3 regions of the Desulfomonile tiedjei DSM 6799 genome follow, and region 1 is predicted to be linked to each of the others. Evidence: riboswitches for the same ligand, from Rfam matches in the RefSeq annotation. Region 1 holds a riboswitch; each other region holds the start of a gene.
What was found. A riboswitch is a leader RNA that binds a small molecule or an ion and turns the genes downstream of it on or off. The one in region 1 is predicted to bind cobalamin.
Positions count from the first base shown of each region.

Region 2: it holds a riboswitch for cobalamin, as region 1 does, so the genes downstream of both, DESTI_RS04945 (alcohol dehydrogenase catalytic domain-containing protein) here and cbiM (cobalt transporter CbiM) in region 1, are expected to answer to the same signal.
Region 3: it holds a riboswitch for cobalamin, as region 1 does, so the genes downstream of both, cobU (bifunctional adenosylcobinamide kinase/adenosylcobinamide-phosphate guanylyltransferase) here and cbiM (cobalt transporter CbiM) in region 1, are expected to answer to the same signal.

Region 1 is NC_018025.1:802,200-807,360, reverse strand. It holds gene DESTI_RS03505 (hypothetical protein) at 1-500, opposite strand, end outside; cobalamin riboswitch at 954-1,081, shown strand; gene cbiM (cobalt transporter CbiM) at 1,308-1,919, shown strand; gene prxU (thioredoxin-dependent peroxiredoxin) at 2,377-3,033, shown strand; gene DESTI_RS03485 (hypothetical protein) at 3,161-3,352, opposite strand; gene DESTI_RS03480 (hypothetical protein) at 3,442-3,621, opposite strand; gene cbiQ (cobalt ECF transporter T component CbiQ) at 3,720-4,463, opposite strand; gene DESTI_RS03470 (NikL family nickel/cobalt ECF transporter subunit) at 4,486-5,161, opposite strand, start outside.
Region 2 is NC_018025.1:1,163,535-1,168,695, reverse strand. It holds cobalamin riboswitch at 425-616, shown strand; gene DESTI_RS04945 (alcohol dehydrogenase catalytic domain-containing protein) at 840-1,808, shown strand; gene trpD (anthranilate phosphoribosyltransferase) at 1,985-3,052, shown strand; gene DESTI_RS28455 (PAS domain S-box protein) at 3,809-5,161, shown strand, end outside.
Region 3 is NC_018025.1:6,446,629-6,451,789, forward strand. It holds gene DESTI_RS27740 (methylenetetrahydrofolate reductase) at 1-200, opposite strand, end outside; gene DESTI_RS27745 (methylenetetrahydrofolate reductase C-terminal domain-containing protein) at 197-865, opposite strand; gene DESTI_RS27750 (hydrogenase iron-sulfur subunit) at 895-1,332, opposite strand; cobalamin riboswitch at 1,898-2,079, shown strand; gene cobU (bifunctional adenosylcobinamide kinase/adenosylcobinamide-phosphate guanylyltransferase) at 2,377-2,925, shown strand; gene cobT (nicotinate-nucleotide--dimethylbenzimidazole phosphoribosyltransferase) at 2,922-3,986, shown strand; gene DESTI_RS27770 (cobyric acid synthase) at 3,999-5,161, shown strand, end outside.

The DNA.
Region 1 (5,161 bases):
GCATTTCCGAAGGTCCAGGGCCTCTTCCCGATGCCGAATACACCGATCGGTGTCTGCGCTGTCACCCAGAAGAGTGTCCACTGTCCTTCACTGAAAGCGTTTTTCGTGCCAGGGGCATCCTGAGTGTGATAATCGGAAGCAAACGGGTCGCCGTACGTCCCTAATCGGTACAAACCGGTTATCTTTATCGCAGGGTTGATCTTGATAACCGGTTGAAATCCCACATTGAAGTAAGACCACCTCGCCTCGGCCGAGGTGGTTATATTCGTATCGAACTGGCCGCCATTCCAGAAGTTGAGATTGGCGGCTCTGGTCGCTCCGCCGTTATCCACATTGTACTGCCCGAAAAAGCCTTTGTGACCGGTCTGATTGTACCACTCGTACGTCCAGTTAAAAGATCCCGCCAGCTCGAATTCCCACGCCATTGCCGGGGGATTAGAAAAAAGACAGAGACAACCCACGAAAAGTACTACTGGAAGGAGACATCTCGTCCCTCGCATGGTCCGTCCTCCTATTACAATGCAATCAGGTACAATTTTCTAAGATTATAGTATTGGCGTAGCACTTTGTTCGTTTTCGTGTCAAGTAAAATGTGTGATGATCCGGATCCATTCAGTTATACGTGGGGAAAATCCCCCCTCCCCCCCCTTTATAAAAGGGGGGTAAAGAAGCAACCCGAAATTCCCCCCTTAGTAAAGGGGGGTTTGGGGGGATTTGGAAAGTTGGAAGGACTGTGATCCGAGAAAAGATTCTCTCTACCCCGAGTAACTGAATCGTTACGATGATCCTCAAATTGCATCTTCTCTGAGAAGAAGAACGAACTAATCGAACTTACGGTTTGGTGGGATGAGGAGCAGTTCATATTATCAAACCGAGAAGTCCTTGACATGGTGAGGTCGGTCCGTCTATTCTCCGATCTGGTTGAACAACAGATTGTCCTAAACCGGATCTTCGGGGAAGACGGTGAAAGGCCGTCGCTGCCCCGCAGCTGTAACCGTAGACGAAATCCGTAATGAGCCACTGGAGCGTTTTTTCTCCGGGAAGGCACGGAGAGTAGGAAGAAACGGGAGCCAGAATACCCGAATTTCCGCGTGCCCTATGTTTCTTGCGCGGGCGAGAGAGGGTGTACCGTCGATTGACCCTCAAGCCCACTGGGCGAGAGGGTTTTGTTGTTCTAACGAAGGAAAATATTCGATGTTCGATTTTGGCCGTGCATTCCGTGCGGTCCAATCAAGGGTGTCGCTGCGGTTTGCTTTTTCAAAGCACACTCCACAACCTGCGCTCAGTGCGTTCTCAGGGAGTTAATCATGCATATTTCCGAAGGAGTTCTCAGTGCACCGGTATTGCTCACGGGAGCAGGGCTTACTGCTGTTGGTACGGCTGTCGGACTCAAGAAAATAGATTACGACCAGCTTCCCACGTTAGGTCTCTTCGCCTCAGTTTTTTTCGTCGCTTCGCTCATTCATGTCCCCCTGGGGCCTTCCTCCGTTCATCTCATACTCAATGGAATTTGCGGACTTCTCCTGGGATGGAGCGCTTTTCCGGCCATTTTGGTAGGTCTTGTTCTCCAGGCAGTCCTATTTCAGTTCGGAGGGCTCACCGTTCTGGGAGTGAACACTTTTAACGTCGCGTTTCCGGCTGTCCTTCTCGGAGGACTCTGCCGGAATTGCTTACATTCGGATTTCACTTTGGTGCGCTGTGTGTGCGTTTTTGCCTGCGGAGCATGCTCAGTCCTGCTCACGGCTGTGTGTGTGGCAATCTGTTTAACAGCCACAGGTGAATCTTTTGCTTCTGCAGCCACCTTGGTGATTCTCGCTCATTTGCCGGTTGCGGGAATTGAAGGCATTCTTACTGTATTCTGTGTGGAGTTTATCCGGAAGGTCAGACCGGAAATCCTACCAGCTAATTCTCCGGCGTAAAACTGCTTGAACGAAGTTCCGGTTTGAGACAACGGCGCATGAAGATGAGATATCTCATACCACTTCGCAGCTATGCACATAAGATAGCCTTTACGATTCTTGAAGATTGCGGACGTCAACGTCCAACAGTCCTGCCCCGTGGCGACAGTCGACGGCGACAACGTTCAGAGGTTGCGATTGGAGTTAATCGGGGGTATCCTGACAGAGATCGTTACTAAGCCACGTGATTGAACTCATGCGGTGATTCAGCAATGGATGCGGATCCGTCTTGGGAAATTATTAACAAACCAAAATTATGTCACAAAACAGGAGGGTTCAGATGAAACGATCCTTAATAAGTCCGCTCATGGTTGCCATTCTTCTGCTCATCGTCGTCACTTCCCTCACTGGTTTCGCCGCGACCAGTGAAGAAGTGTCGAGTTCGTGCGTTGCTCCCGCCCGAGGTCCCATCCTCGCCATGGCGCAGGAGTCGGCTGGTGGTCAGATTCAGACTCCTATGACACCAACGCAGCCTATTGCGAAGGTCGGCAAACCTGCGCCCGACTTCGAGGCCAATGCGTTTGTCAACGGTCAGTTCAAGAACATCAAGCTGTCCGACCTTAAGGGTAAATGGGTGGCGCTCTGCTTCTATCCTGGGGATTTCACCTTCGTTTGACCGACGGAACTCACGGCAGTTGCCGCGAAATACGATGAACTCAAGTCACTGGGCGTCGAAGTGCTGGCTCTCAGCACTGATAGTCGTTTCTCGCACAAGATATGGCAGGAAACCGAGCTGTCCAAGATGATCCCCGGCGGCGTTCCATTTCCAATGCTGTCAGATGCGGGAGGACTGATCGGCAAGATTTACGGGATTTATGACCAGGAGTCCGGGGTCAACATTCGTGGAAGATTTATAATTGACCCGGATGGAACAATCCAGGCAATGGAAATCTTAACCCCGTCAGTGGGACGAAATGTTTCTGAACTGATCCGACAGGTAAAAGCATTTCAGCACGTGCGACAGTCAGGAGAGGCTACCCCATCCGGTTGGCAGCCGGGAAAGCCGACCTTAAAACCAGGCCCCGAACTGGTGGGAAACGTGTGGAAGGTCTGGAAGCCTGATAAGGCTTTCTAATCGCCAGTGGAAGCCCTTACTACCAAGGACGAGGACCGTTGCTTTTTTCGGGATTGCTTTGGCTCAGAAATCCGGTTCCCGTTCCTGCGTACCGCGGTCTCATACGGACTTGCGATGAAGATAGTTCTTACTGAAGCGGAAGCACGGACCTGCAGGGCAGGTCCGTGGCACCCAAAACTGCTGTCAGTCTCGGTACGGGGGTGCCACTGACCTGCGGAGCCAGGTCAGTGTAGTTCGCATCTTGAATGCAAAATAGTATCAGAGGCATGCGAGCGATGTCCCCTGCTGGGGATAGAAAGAAAGCTACGCTGATCGTCATCGTCATCCCCTCTCGTTCGGTAAACTGCTAAGAGGAGTACGGAAAGATCAGGCAATGGCAAGGATGGTGAAAATGCCTGTCCCTGGGGATTATGGCACAGGTGGCTCGTGCTGCTGGCAGAATGGTAATGCGCCAGCCACCGGGGTTCCACAAACCTTGCAAAGTCCTCTCCTGACCGGATCGTCAATCCTGTTACATTCTGCATAGATCTCTTCCGCTTTTCTTTCCGATTCGGCTCTCTTTTTCTGTTCTTCTGTCATCTCGGTCATGCTTGCACCTCCACTGCATCATCTTATGCTTTAGACGACGAAAAGAGAGAAAAGGGTTCAGGGTCCAGGCGCGAGACATTTTTTGCAATAAATCCGGATTATCTCGCTGCTAAAAGTAAAACGGAAAAAACCACACTGGTGCCGGCAAGAGCATAGTCGGAGCGCTTCATCTCATAATGGTGCAGGATGTAGAATTTTCCCCTAAAACCTCTGCATCTCATGGATTGAAGGATTCTCTTGGAGCGATCGAAGCTCCTCACCAGAAGCATTCCTACCAGGTAGGCATAAGCTCGATACGTGTGCATATCTGTCTTGGGTTTGAAGCCCCTCATCTTCATGGCATTTACCAGACGATGATATTCCTCGTGGATGACATGTATGTAACGAAAACAGAAGAAGAACAGATGCACAAGCTTATCGGGTACCCACAAGTGGCTTAGAGCGTGCACCAGCGTAAATATCGAGGATGTACCGAGGAGAGCGATGACCATGAGAATAATGGAATTAGACTTTAACGTGATGAGCAATGCAGCGAGTATGCCTTCGCTTTGGACAGTGAGAGGCCCCAGGGTGTAGATCGTGTGACCCGGTGTGGTGAAGGGAAGGAAAAACCAGATGAACACAATGAAACCATTCACAATTGCCAGGCGAGACAACACTTTTCCAAAACTGACCCGGGCACATGCAAGCAGAATCAACGGCAATACCAGACTCAACGCAGTCCCAGGCAAATGCTGATTCAGCGCCACTACAACGGAGAAGATAAAAGTCACTAGTATCTTTGCACGGGGGTCCAGGTTGTGAACCCAGGAGTCTCCGAGCGCGAATTCTTCCAGTTCCATATAAATGCATCCTCTTATAAGTTTAATTCTTACCTGACCGGTTGCGACCCCAGAAAAAGGCTGCGATACCGACTATACCCACAATCCATCCGATGCCTCCAACGATGTCGTTGATTCTGGGGCCGCTATTCTTCTCTTCCAACAAGAGCTTTTCTTGTCTTCCCAGCATTCTCACAAGGGGTTCAAGCTTCTTGTCCATAGCCGATTCCAGGACTGCCGAAAGGGCAGCCTGGTCCAGGACTTGAACGGAGGCTGCTTTTGCAGGCTCGGGTACAGCCTCTGACCGGTCCCTGGGAGCTTGTTCCTGCGCCGGTTCCACTTCCTTCGCTGGTTTCGCTTTCTTTGGAGAACTGGGGAGGTCCGATGAACTTAGAGTATATTCGGCCTTGTGCCCCATACCGGCCTCAAGCACAAATTTCAACCCGCCCGTGAATGCCGGCAGGTCTGCAAGCTTAAAGGAATAGATCCCGTCTTTACCGGTTTTGCCCTCATGTATCTTTTTACCGGTTTCATCGAAAACTTCGACCACAGAATCCTGGGCCTTTGATTTAGCGCTAAAGTAACCTTCCACGACCACCCGGTCTCCTTCAACATAGGCAAACAGGTTCACTTTGTGGGCATGAACCGGTACCGTCATAAAAACAATTCCCAACACGAAAGCTATGCAGACCGCAAATATCTTTGGTTCTATGACGGAA
Region 2 (5,161 bases), 360 kb from region 1:
GGCTCTTCTCCGAGAATTGTCTTTTGTCGTTTTCAATATTTCAGTCCTCATTCTCGTGTTTCAAATTTTAGTCAACTGAGAGTCAACATGAATGCGGAATCTGCGGTGCATTTGTGTCTATGTGGGACACATATCTAATCCCTTAAAGTCCTCTTGTCAAGCCATTATTGTGATGTTTAGTCGATAGGTGTCTTTTCGTGTCTAGGTAAGTAAAAAGGGATTCCTAATCCGCAGGTCGCAAGTTCGATCCTTGCCGGGGGCACCACAGATGAATCGTAACCAAGCTATTGGCCGTTTGTCCTACATCCTTTTTCTTTCTCAGAATCACTACTGTGCCCATTATATGTACTTGTCCTGAGAACAGGCCTTATTTATGGCTGATCAATGATGTCAGCGCGAGTCCGGTCTCACCTTTTTCTTGACACCTTACCCTTCTTCTGAGAATCTTTAAGAACATACGTCGAGGCGCCAACGGAACACGGTAAAAACCGTGGCGGTCCCGCCGCCGTAACCGGAGACGAAACGTGCAAAACCACTGTCCGGCTTCAGCCGAATGGGAAGGGCACGTGGAGAGAGACCCGGAAGCCGGAAGACGAGCGCTCCGACGAGGGTAACCGATGGTAAAGGAACGCCCTGCTGCTGAAACGCGGCAGGGCTTTTTATTTTCTGTGATGGTTCACAGCGACAAATGCAGAGATATGTGCCGGCACGGAGGCACGGCACCTACCGATTTTCGAGCTCTTTTCGCAATCGGCAATAATTCTGACATCTGCTATAGGAGAAACCTATCGTCTCGAATCGCCTTACAGACCAAAGCGCCTGCTTAGAAAGGTTCTGATGTGAAAGCACTTCGACTTCACCAGGTGGGTGAACTGAGGCTCGATGAGGTGACACTGCCCGAGCCCTCTCCTGAAGAAACCGTGGTCCGCGTGCGTTACTGCGCACTATGCCGCACGGACGCCAAGATGTGGCAGAAGGGCCAACGAGACCTCGTCTTGCCGCGGGTGTTGGGTCATGAGGTCTCTGGAATCGATCTGACCTCCGGGCGTGAAGTGGTCGTCTGGCCCGGTGCGACCTGCGGTAGTTGCAGTTTCTGCATCCAGGGATCGGAAAACCTCTGTCCCGACATCCACATTATGGGGTTCAACCGGGACGGCGGACTCGCGCAGGCCATGGTTGTGCCGAAGGAATCGCTGATTCCCGTACCTGCCGGCGTCTCATTGCGGCTCGCCTGCTTGGCCGAACCGTTGGCGTGTTGTCTCAATGCGCTGCATCAAATCCAGACCCGGCCCGGTGATCGGATACTGGTCTTCGGGGCCGGGCCTGTGGGTCTTTTGATGGGACTCGCAGCTCGGTCTTTTTCCGCGCGGGCTTTCGTCGTGGAAAAAGAACCGGCGAGGCTTGAACAGAGCCAGGTCTATTTGGATCGCCTCGGCATCCCAGCCGGCACCCAACCTTCCGCCAAGGGTTTTGATGCTGCGATCAATGTCTGTGCTGCCACGGACACCCTTTTCTCGGGACTTCGTTCGACCCGCGCGGGAGGAAGCTTCTGCCTGTTCAGCGGATTGCCTCATGAGGACACCATCACTTCCGACGTTGTCAACGAAATCCACTATCGACAACTTCGTGTCACTGGAGCGTACGGTTGCACGCGAGCACAGTTTCATGAAGCACTCGACATTATCAGGCAGCATGATCGGGACATCGAGCTTTTAGTAGAAGGGGAGATCACCCTTGAAGAAGTGACCGGCCATCTCCCTCGAATCGCTGACGGTCAGGCGCTCAAGATTTTGGTTCGAATCGAATGATGCCATTTTGCATTCAAGATGTGCTTACTGCACTGACCTGGCTCCGCAGGTCAGTGCTTCGGCTTTAACGAGAACTATCTGGACTGAAAGTCCGTATGACCTGGGATGTGGGGGCTTTCGAGAGTCCTGCCATTCCTTGCCGTCATGCCGGTTTTACTACTGTGAAAGGAGACACCATGGCGACCGAACTGCAATTGCGGGAATTCGGACGGCTGACGTCGGCCGTTGCTCTGGGACGTACACTCAGCCGAGACGAAGCCCGTGAAGCGTACCGACAGATCATTCTTAATGAACAACCGGAACTTCAACAGGGGGCATTCCTCATGGCCCACATTTCCCGCGGCCCCACCATCGAGGAACTGGGAGGTGCCTGGGATGCGCTCGATCGCCACGACACAGCCAAGGTCTACACTACCCGGAGCGGCGTCATCTGCGATATCGTGGGCACCGGCTCTGATTCATTGAAGACGGTCAACGGGTCTACTCCGGCCACTTTCATTGCTTCAGCCTGCGGGTTGCCCATAGCTAAGAAAGGAGCCCGTCTGGTCACCGGAGTTGCCGGAGCATCGGACATTCTCGAAATCCTGGGCATCGATCTGAATGCTCCATTGTCCCAGGCACAGGACTGTCTCGACAAGTACGGCATCTGCTACCTGCCCGGAGAAGCATTTCTGAAGTCAGGTTGGGCACGATTGATCAGGTCCATGCGATTTACGTCCGCGTTCAACATTATCGGCCCGATCACCCGTCCGTGTGAGCAGAACAACGCCATAGTCATCGGAGCGTATGCACCCCACGTCTGCGACCAGCTCATCGCGGTACTTAAGGAAATCGGTATGCCCGCAGCGGTATCGCCCTTCGGCACTGCCGAAGGCATGGACGTCGGTCTCGGCATGGATGAATACTCCCCCTGTGGCCCCACAAGGGTGGTCGAACTGAAGGACGGTCGCGTGGAGACCTATGAAGTCACCCCTGAGGATTTCGGCATCAAAACAATTCCCTTTGAGAAGATTGCCAGTCGCAAGACCGCCGAGGCCAATGCAAAAGCCATTCTTCATGTGCTGTCTCAGGCGTACGACGAACCCGAAGCCCTGTTCTTCTGCATGAATGCCGGAGCTGCCCTGTACATCTCAGGCTACGCAGAAAGCTATCGGCAAGGCACGGATATGGCGAGGCAAGCTCTGGCTTCGGGAAAGGCACTTGAGAAACTCCAGCAACTCAGGGAATTCCAGGGAACGGCCTGAGACCAATATGCTTTCAAAGAGAGAAGATCTGGGAAACCCTTCTTGTAAGAAGTGTTTCCCAGTCCCTTCCCAAGAACTTTTAATATTCACCCAATTCCGTGGTTTTTCATAGAAAAACTACGGAATTGGGTGAGTGCTAAAAGTTTTTTGAAGGATTTGGAGACCTTTCTTATAAAAAGGTCCCCGGATTTTACTGCTTTGAAAGCAAATCCGTATGAGAAAATGCCATGGCGGGATGCCGAGCCGCTCCTCAAATTGACCGGATAAAGTAGTCCTGCGTAAAGTACTATAACGAGGAGACCTCTTGGGCTCATATCCGTTTGCTCAAACGAAGCGATTTGCGTCACCCTTCTTGCCGTTTAAGCTTCAGTTCGCCCACCCAATCATAGGTGCTAATTTTGCTGCAGTTCTTTGTCCCTCAGGGACTAAAGACAATAGCCCGGTAATTCATTGCCGAATTTGTGTGTCAGCCGTCCCTACATAGCTCTAAAATCATGAGTTTTTTCCTTAATCGGCGATAAATCGTCGGCCTATTTTTCCCGCTTCTCGCGGATTCCCCTGAATAACAAAGCGAAAACACTCTAAGTCAGCGCACAAGATGTGCCTCCCCCGTTTATACTTCACTTCAACTTCATCTCAAATGAAATCATGGACACTTTGAAGCCATAGCACTTTTCGATATACTGAAAAAGCGGCTGATTGGTTCCGAAAGTCGCACCCTTTTGCAATACGTTGTCGCAACTGAAAAGAAAGAAAATGAAAGTACTCGCCTCAAAATCAGAATTTTCCGATCCGGTCTCCCCGTCCTTCATACTTCTCCTGGAAAATCTCGACGCTGCCGTGTGGGTAGTTGATGCGGAAAACAAGCAGCTTCTGTTCGCAAATTCTCGGGCAGAAAAGATTTTGGCAGAATCGGAAAGCATCGCACACGAATACTCGTCTTCTGCGCCGGGTAGTCTGTGGAAGAAACCTGAGTCACTTGTTCCCCCATTGGAAGGTGATTCCGAATATCGGATCACGAAAGCCGGCCGGAAATTTGCAGTCCAAGAGCTTGATATAGATTGGCTGGATGGGAGAAAAGCTCAGGTAACCATTGCTCGGGATGTCACGCACACCAGCCGATTGGAAGAGGCTTTGCATGAGCTGGAAGCCCGCTTTCGAGCTACTCTTGATAATGCTGCTCAGGCAATTGTGCTTACCGATGATAAGGGTCACTATGCCCAGGTGAATCCGGCGTGGGAGAGAATGTTCGGGTACACAGCCGAAGAAGCGCTTGGAATGTCGCACCTGGATGTAACTCACCCCGATTTTCTCACCATATCGGAAGAGAAACTTACTGCACTGATCAGAGGAGATCTCGATTTTTACCGCATGGAAAAACTGTACGTTCGCAAGGACGGCACTTCCTTCTGGGGCGACCTGAGCGTCAGCCCTGTGCGAGGTCTGGATCGCCAGATTGGAGCCGCCGTAGGCATCATATCGGATATAACGGAAGCAAAGAAAGCCCAGGAAGCTCTCAAAGAGAGGGATGCACTCATCAGCGCTTTGTATAACAAAGCAGCACAAGCCATTGCATCCACCGATCACCAGGGAAAATTCGTTGAAGTCAATCCCGCATTCGAACGGATGTTCGGATACAGCAGGAGTGAAGCTCTGGAATTGACCCATCTGGATATAACGGTCCCTGAATTTTTCGACGTTTCCAGAGATAAGGCAGCGTCGCTTTTTCGTAGGGAATTGGACTCATACCGACTCGAGAAACGTTATTTCCGTAAGGATGGTTCCATGTTCTGGGGAGACGTTTCCATTGCCGGCATCCCACACCCTGATAATCGAGTGCAGTCGGTAGCAATTATCGTTGACATTTCCGATCGGAAAAAAGCTGAGGAGGCATTGCAGAAGGCGAACGACGAGCTGGAGCAGCGGGTTCTGGATCGTACAGCGGAACTTGCCGAAGCCAATGAAAGGCTGAAAAGCGAAATTGCCGAACGGGCACGCACGCAAGAAGCTCTGAAGGAAAGTGAAGAGCGCTTCCGAGCCATTTTCGAGACTGCCAAGGACTGTGTCTTCATCAAAGATAGAAATCTCAGGTACACTCTGGTCAATCCA
Region 3 (5,161 bases), 860 kb from region 1:
GCGATTGAGGACATTCTCACCACTGAAGTCTGGTTATCGGTAATATTGAAAGCATCTGCATTATTCTTCAGGAGCTGGCATTTTTTTCGGATGACTTCCGGATCGGCGCCGCGAGGTGGGCCGCATTCGCCGGTTACCGCGAACTGGCCGGACCTGAGAATCTTCTCGAGTTTGCTGTTTGTTTTACACTCGACGCTCATCGTTGAAAGTCCTCCCTGATCATCTTGCGGGGACCTCCGTCCCTATTGGATCTCCAGTCGTTTGACGGCATGATCTGTTCATATCTATCCATGAGATTGAGAGATTTCAGCCGATCGATTATCAGTTGCCAGGCGCAATCCACATCGGGGTCGATCTCGCACTTGCCCTTCGTGGAGCCTCCACACGGACCGTTCAGAAGGCTTTTCGAGCAACGGGCTATGGGACAGATTCCGCCGGTGTACGCCAGTTTACACTCACCACAGGTCTGGCAGCGTTCGACGTAGTATCCTTCTTTCTTGGAACCGCCCACGAATCCGGTATTCAGAGCAGGGTACACCGGAATTCCCATATATTTTTCCGCCATGAACTGCACGCCTGCGCCACATGCCATGGAGACAACTGCTTCCACTTGAGGAACCATGCTCTCCACTTGCTCGATGTACTCGGGATCGCATTGTCGTTCTATAGTATGTTCGATAATTTCGAGCGGTTTTTCTTCTTTTTCGCGTGCTATTCTGAGTTGGCTGGACAGAACGCGTACTGCATCGTGACCGCCCGTAAGGCATACTGTTACGCAGCCACCGCATCCCAGTACCATGATTTTCTTGTTCCCTTCTATCATACGCATGATTTCATCGAAGGGTTTCCGTTCGCCTATGACCATTTTTCGCCTCCAAAGGGACTTTGCCTGTTTTAAGCCGCTTTTACCGTATTCTTATGCTTTTTGTTAAGTGGACTGGGACCCAAATTGCGGATGCGTTCCGTGAACTCACGAGCGACTTCGGCGAATTTCGGGCCCATGGCGGCGCTCATGTTGAACATCTCCAGGCGTTCCGGCTCGAGACCGGCTTCCTGGATCAATTTCTTCGTATAATTCACGCGAGGTTTGGCCACCAGGTTTCCTTGGATGAAGTGACAATCACCTTCAAGACAGCCGGCAACGTATACGCCGTCAGCGCCTTTCTCGAAAGCCCGGAGCAGGAAAACCGGCGTAATCTTTCCTGTGCAAGGCAGTCGGATAACTCGTATATTGGTAGGATATTCAAGTCTCATGCTGCCGGCGAGATCCGCCGCGCCGTACGCACAATAATGACAACAAAATGCTACTATAGTGGGCTCGAAATCTGCCATGAGTGAAGTCTCCTGGATCTAAGTATCTGCTGGAAAAACGATGGGTGAGCATCAAATTTAAACCAACAGCAGAAAAAAATCAAGAAGTCAAAATCATGAGGCCTGATGTTCTCCATCTCAAAGTGCGACAATGTCTGATCTTCCCTGTTGCCGTTTCACTGCGGAAATCCCGATCAGGCTCATTCCGAGGATCGATGACAACGTATAAAGAATTGCCAAAAGTGGTATCCGATTGAAATAAGAATGTTGGTGGGTGCCGTGCCTCCGTGCCGGCACATCTTTAATATGATCAATGATATCGATATAATGGACCGACAGGGACGCCGGTTCCCACCAGTATCTTGTGTTGGAGCATGGGATAAACGTCAAAATTTTTGGCAATCGCTATAAAGATTGGAGTGCACGGAAAAACTTCATTGCGCGACATGCTGTAGCAAACGGTTGCGCCCACGGCTACGTTCGGTCGCGCTTCCAGCGACTTTTTCGGGTCAGGATCGGGGTGTCGACACAGTTTCCCGGATTTTTTTCCTTGACTGTTGTAGCCTTCGACCGTTATCCTACTAGTTAAGGTTCAGTAATTGGGCTATCCTAAAAATCAGGATTTTAGGGAAAACGGTGCAAATCCGTTGCGGACCCGCCGCTGTAACCGGGGATGAAAGCCGCAATACCACTGTCAATTCTTGATGGGAAGGGCGGCGAGTAAAACGAACCGGAAGCCAGAAGACCTGCCCATGGGAGCTATAGCGTCACGCTCTTCGCGGTTCGAGAGCATGGCAGCAGGATGAAAAACGGCATCCTCGGGCATACCCGAGGATTTTTTTATGCTTCTGACCATCGATTCTCCTTCCGCACACTGCCTCTGGCACGGGCAGGTTTCCTGTCGCTACGCGCTTAGCGTATATTTGTTTTTGTATTCAGGATGTTGAGACGCTTATGTGAACTCCGGTCAGGGAGAATTTTCCGACTGAGCCTTTTACTCATGTTGGAAAGCTACTTGAATTTTTCCGGATTGTTCCTCAAAATAGCATAATAAATAGGTCTCAAATGGCGAGGATCGTTCTTATCACAGGCGGTAGTCGAAGCGGAAAAAGTGATTACGCTTTGAATCTGGCCGAATCTCTTCCCGGATCTCGTGGCTTCATTGCGACCTGTCAGCCGAAGGACGCAGAAATGGCTGAGCGGGTCAGAAAGCACAGAGAGCAGAGAAGCGATAGATTATGGGACACTATTGAGGAACCCGTCGCAATCGCTCCAATTCTCGCTCAGTCCAGGCATTCCGTTTATCTTGTCGACTGCTTGACCCTGTGGATTAGCAATCTGATGTACCAAGCTTCATTGCAGGAAAAAGACTTTACCGAATACGAGCTGATCTCGGTAGTGGGAGAATTGCTGGATGCCTGTTCCCTTTCAAATGCAACAGTCGTATTCGTCACCAATGAAGTGGGATCGGGAATTGTCCCCGAAAACCCTCTGGGACGCTTGTACAGGGATCTTGTCGGACGCTGTAATCAGATAATTGCCACAAAGGCCGATGAGGTCATGCTCGTTGCGTGCGGATTACCACTGACTCTTAAGGAAAGGACTTCTTTATGAATTTGGTCGAACAGACAATCGCCGGGATAGAACCGGCTGACACATATTTTCGCAATAGAGCCAAGGAAAGGCTGGACATGCTCACCATGCCGCACTGGGCATTGGGCAGACTCATGGACCTAGCCATGGATCTTGCCGGGATGACCGGATCGATGAACCCGAAATTCGATAACCGGGTCATTGTGACCATGGCGGGGGATCATGGCGTTACAGCGGAGGGCGTGAGCAAATACCCTGCAGAAGTTACGGTTCAGATGGTTCACAACTTTCTGCGCGGCGGAGCCGGAATCAACGCGCTTGCCAGGACTGTAAAAGCAGATGTAGTCGTGGTGGACATGGGCGTGGCCGGAGAAATTGAAGGAGTCGAAGGCCATCTGAATTTTGTCTCAAGGCGCATCCGGCCGGGCACGGACAATATGGGTGTTGGGCCCGCAATGACGCGTGAGGAAGCAATACTGGCGGTAAGAGCGGGGATCGAGATAGCTCATGAGTTGAGCTTTTCCTACAGTCTTTTCGGCACCGGAGACATGGGTATCGGAAACACAACCCCCAGTAGCGCTATTGTAGCCGCTTTCACGGGCCAACCGCCTGAGAAAGTAACGGGTCGCGGCACAGGAATCGAAGACGATCAATTTCTTCACAAAGTCGAAGTGATAAAGAAGATTCTCAAGGTCAACAACCCCGACCCCCGCGATCCCTGGGATGTACTCTCAAAAATAGGCGGATTTGAGATCGGTGGAATCGCAGGACTCATTCTCGGGGCTGCATCCAGGCGCAAACCAGTCCTTATCGACGGATTTATCTCCACAGCCGGAGCGTTGATAGCAGCGAGCATCTGTCCCGCGTCGCGCGATTACATGATAGCGGCACATCGCAGTGTCGAGCAGGGGCATATCATAGCTCTCGATCATCTCGGAGCAAAGCCCCTTCTCAATTTGGATATGCGGCTGGGTGAAGGAACCGGTGCGGCTCTCGCCATGACGCTTGTAGACGCAGCGGTCCGCATTCTCACTGAAGTGGCGACATTTGAGGAAGCATCGGTATCCCAGGCAAACGTATGATCGGCGGTGTACATGACATCACGGAAACACGGCGGAAATCTCTTGGCTTTGTCCCGGGAATCGGGAATCCCGCAGGATAGCATCATCGATTTCTCGGCAAACATCAATCCTCTCGGATTTCCTGAATGGCTTAGAGGACTCGCGAGTTCAGTATTAGGGTCCATAGTGCATTACCCGGACCCGACCTGTTCCGATCTCATTGCTGCAGCCGCAGACCGTTATGAAATCAGCCCTGAAAACATCGTGGCGGGAAACGGTTCGACGGAAATTCTGCATCTGATTCCTCATGCAGTTGGTGCTCGAAGAGCCGTTATTGCTGTTCCCACCTATTCCGATTATGAAGAAGCCGCGAGAGCAGCCGGTTTGGACGTAGTGAAGCTCGTGTTGAAGGAATCGGAGGACTTTCGCCTCGATTGGAAGCACTTGCAATCGATGATACACGGTGGAGAAATCGTGTTCCTGTGCAGTCCCAATAATCCTACCGGGCTCCTTTTGGACCCTGAGAAACTCAGGACCTTCGTGAAGGAAAATCCTTCCACATTCTTTGTCGTGGACGAAGCTTTCGGGGACTTTGTGGAAGGGTTCCGCAGTCTGACACACGATCTGCCGCCCAACGTGGCCGTGCTCCTTTCGCTTACAAAAATCTATGCAATACCAGGAATACGGCTTGGATTGGCTGCTCTGGAATCGGGTCTTGCGGAAGCGATTCGTAGAATCCAGCCCACCTGGAGCGTGAATACCTTTGCGCTGGCAATCGGTCAGGCTGCTCTCCTGGATCGGGAATACAGGGAAAAGAGCAGATCTTTCGTGACCGACTGCAGACAGGCGCTTTATTCTGAACTCGCCTCCATACCGGGACTGCACGTATATCCCGGGACCGCAAACTTCCTGTTGATCAGGCTGGATACGAACCTGGATTCAGCAGAGTTGGGCCGAAAACTGCTCAAGCAGGGCATAGCAATTCGGGACTGCTCGAATTTTGATGGATTGGACAGCCGATTCTTCCGAGTCGCGGTGCGAACCCCGGAACAAAACGAGAAACTCGTTGCTGCACTGGGACAAATCATGGGACCGGGACAAAACGTTAAATCCCGAATCCGCAAAAAACCGGCTCTCATGTTTCAAGGAACAAGCTCCAATGCAGGAAAGAGCGTGCTCACCGCTGCATTGTGCAG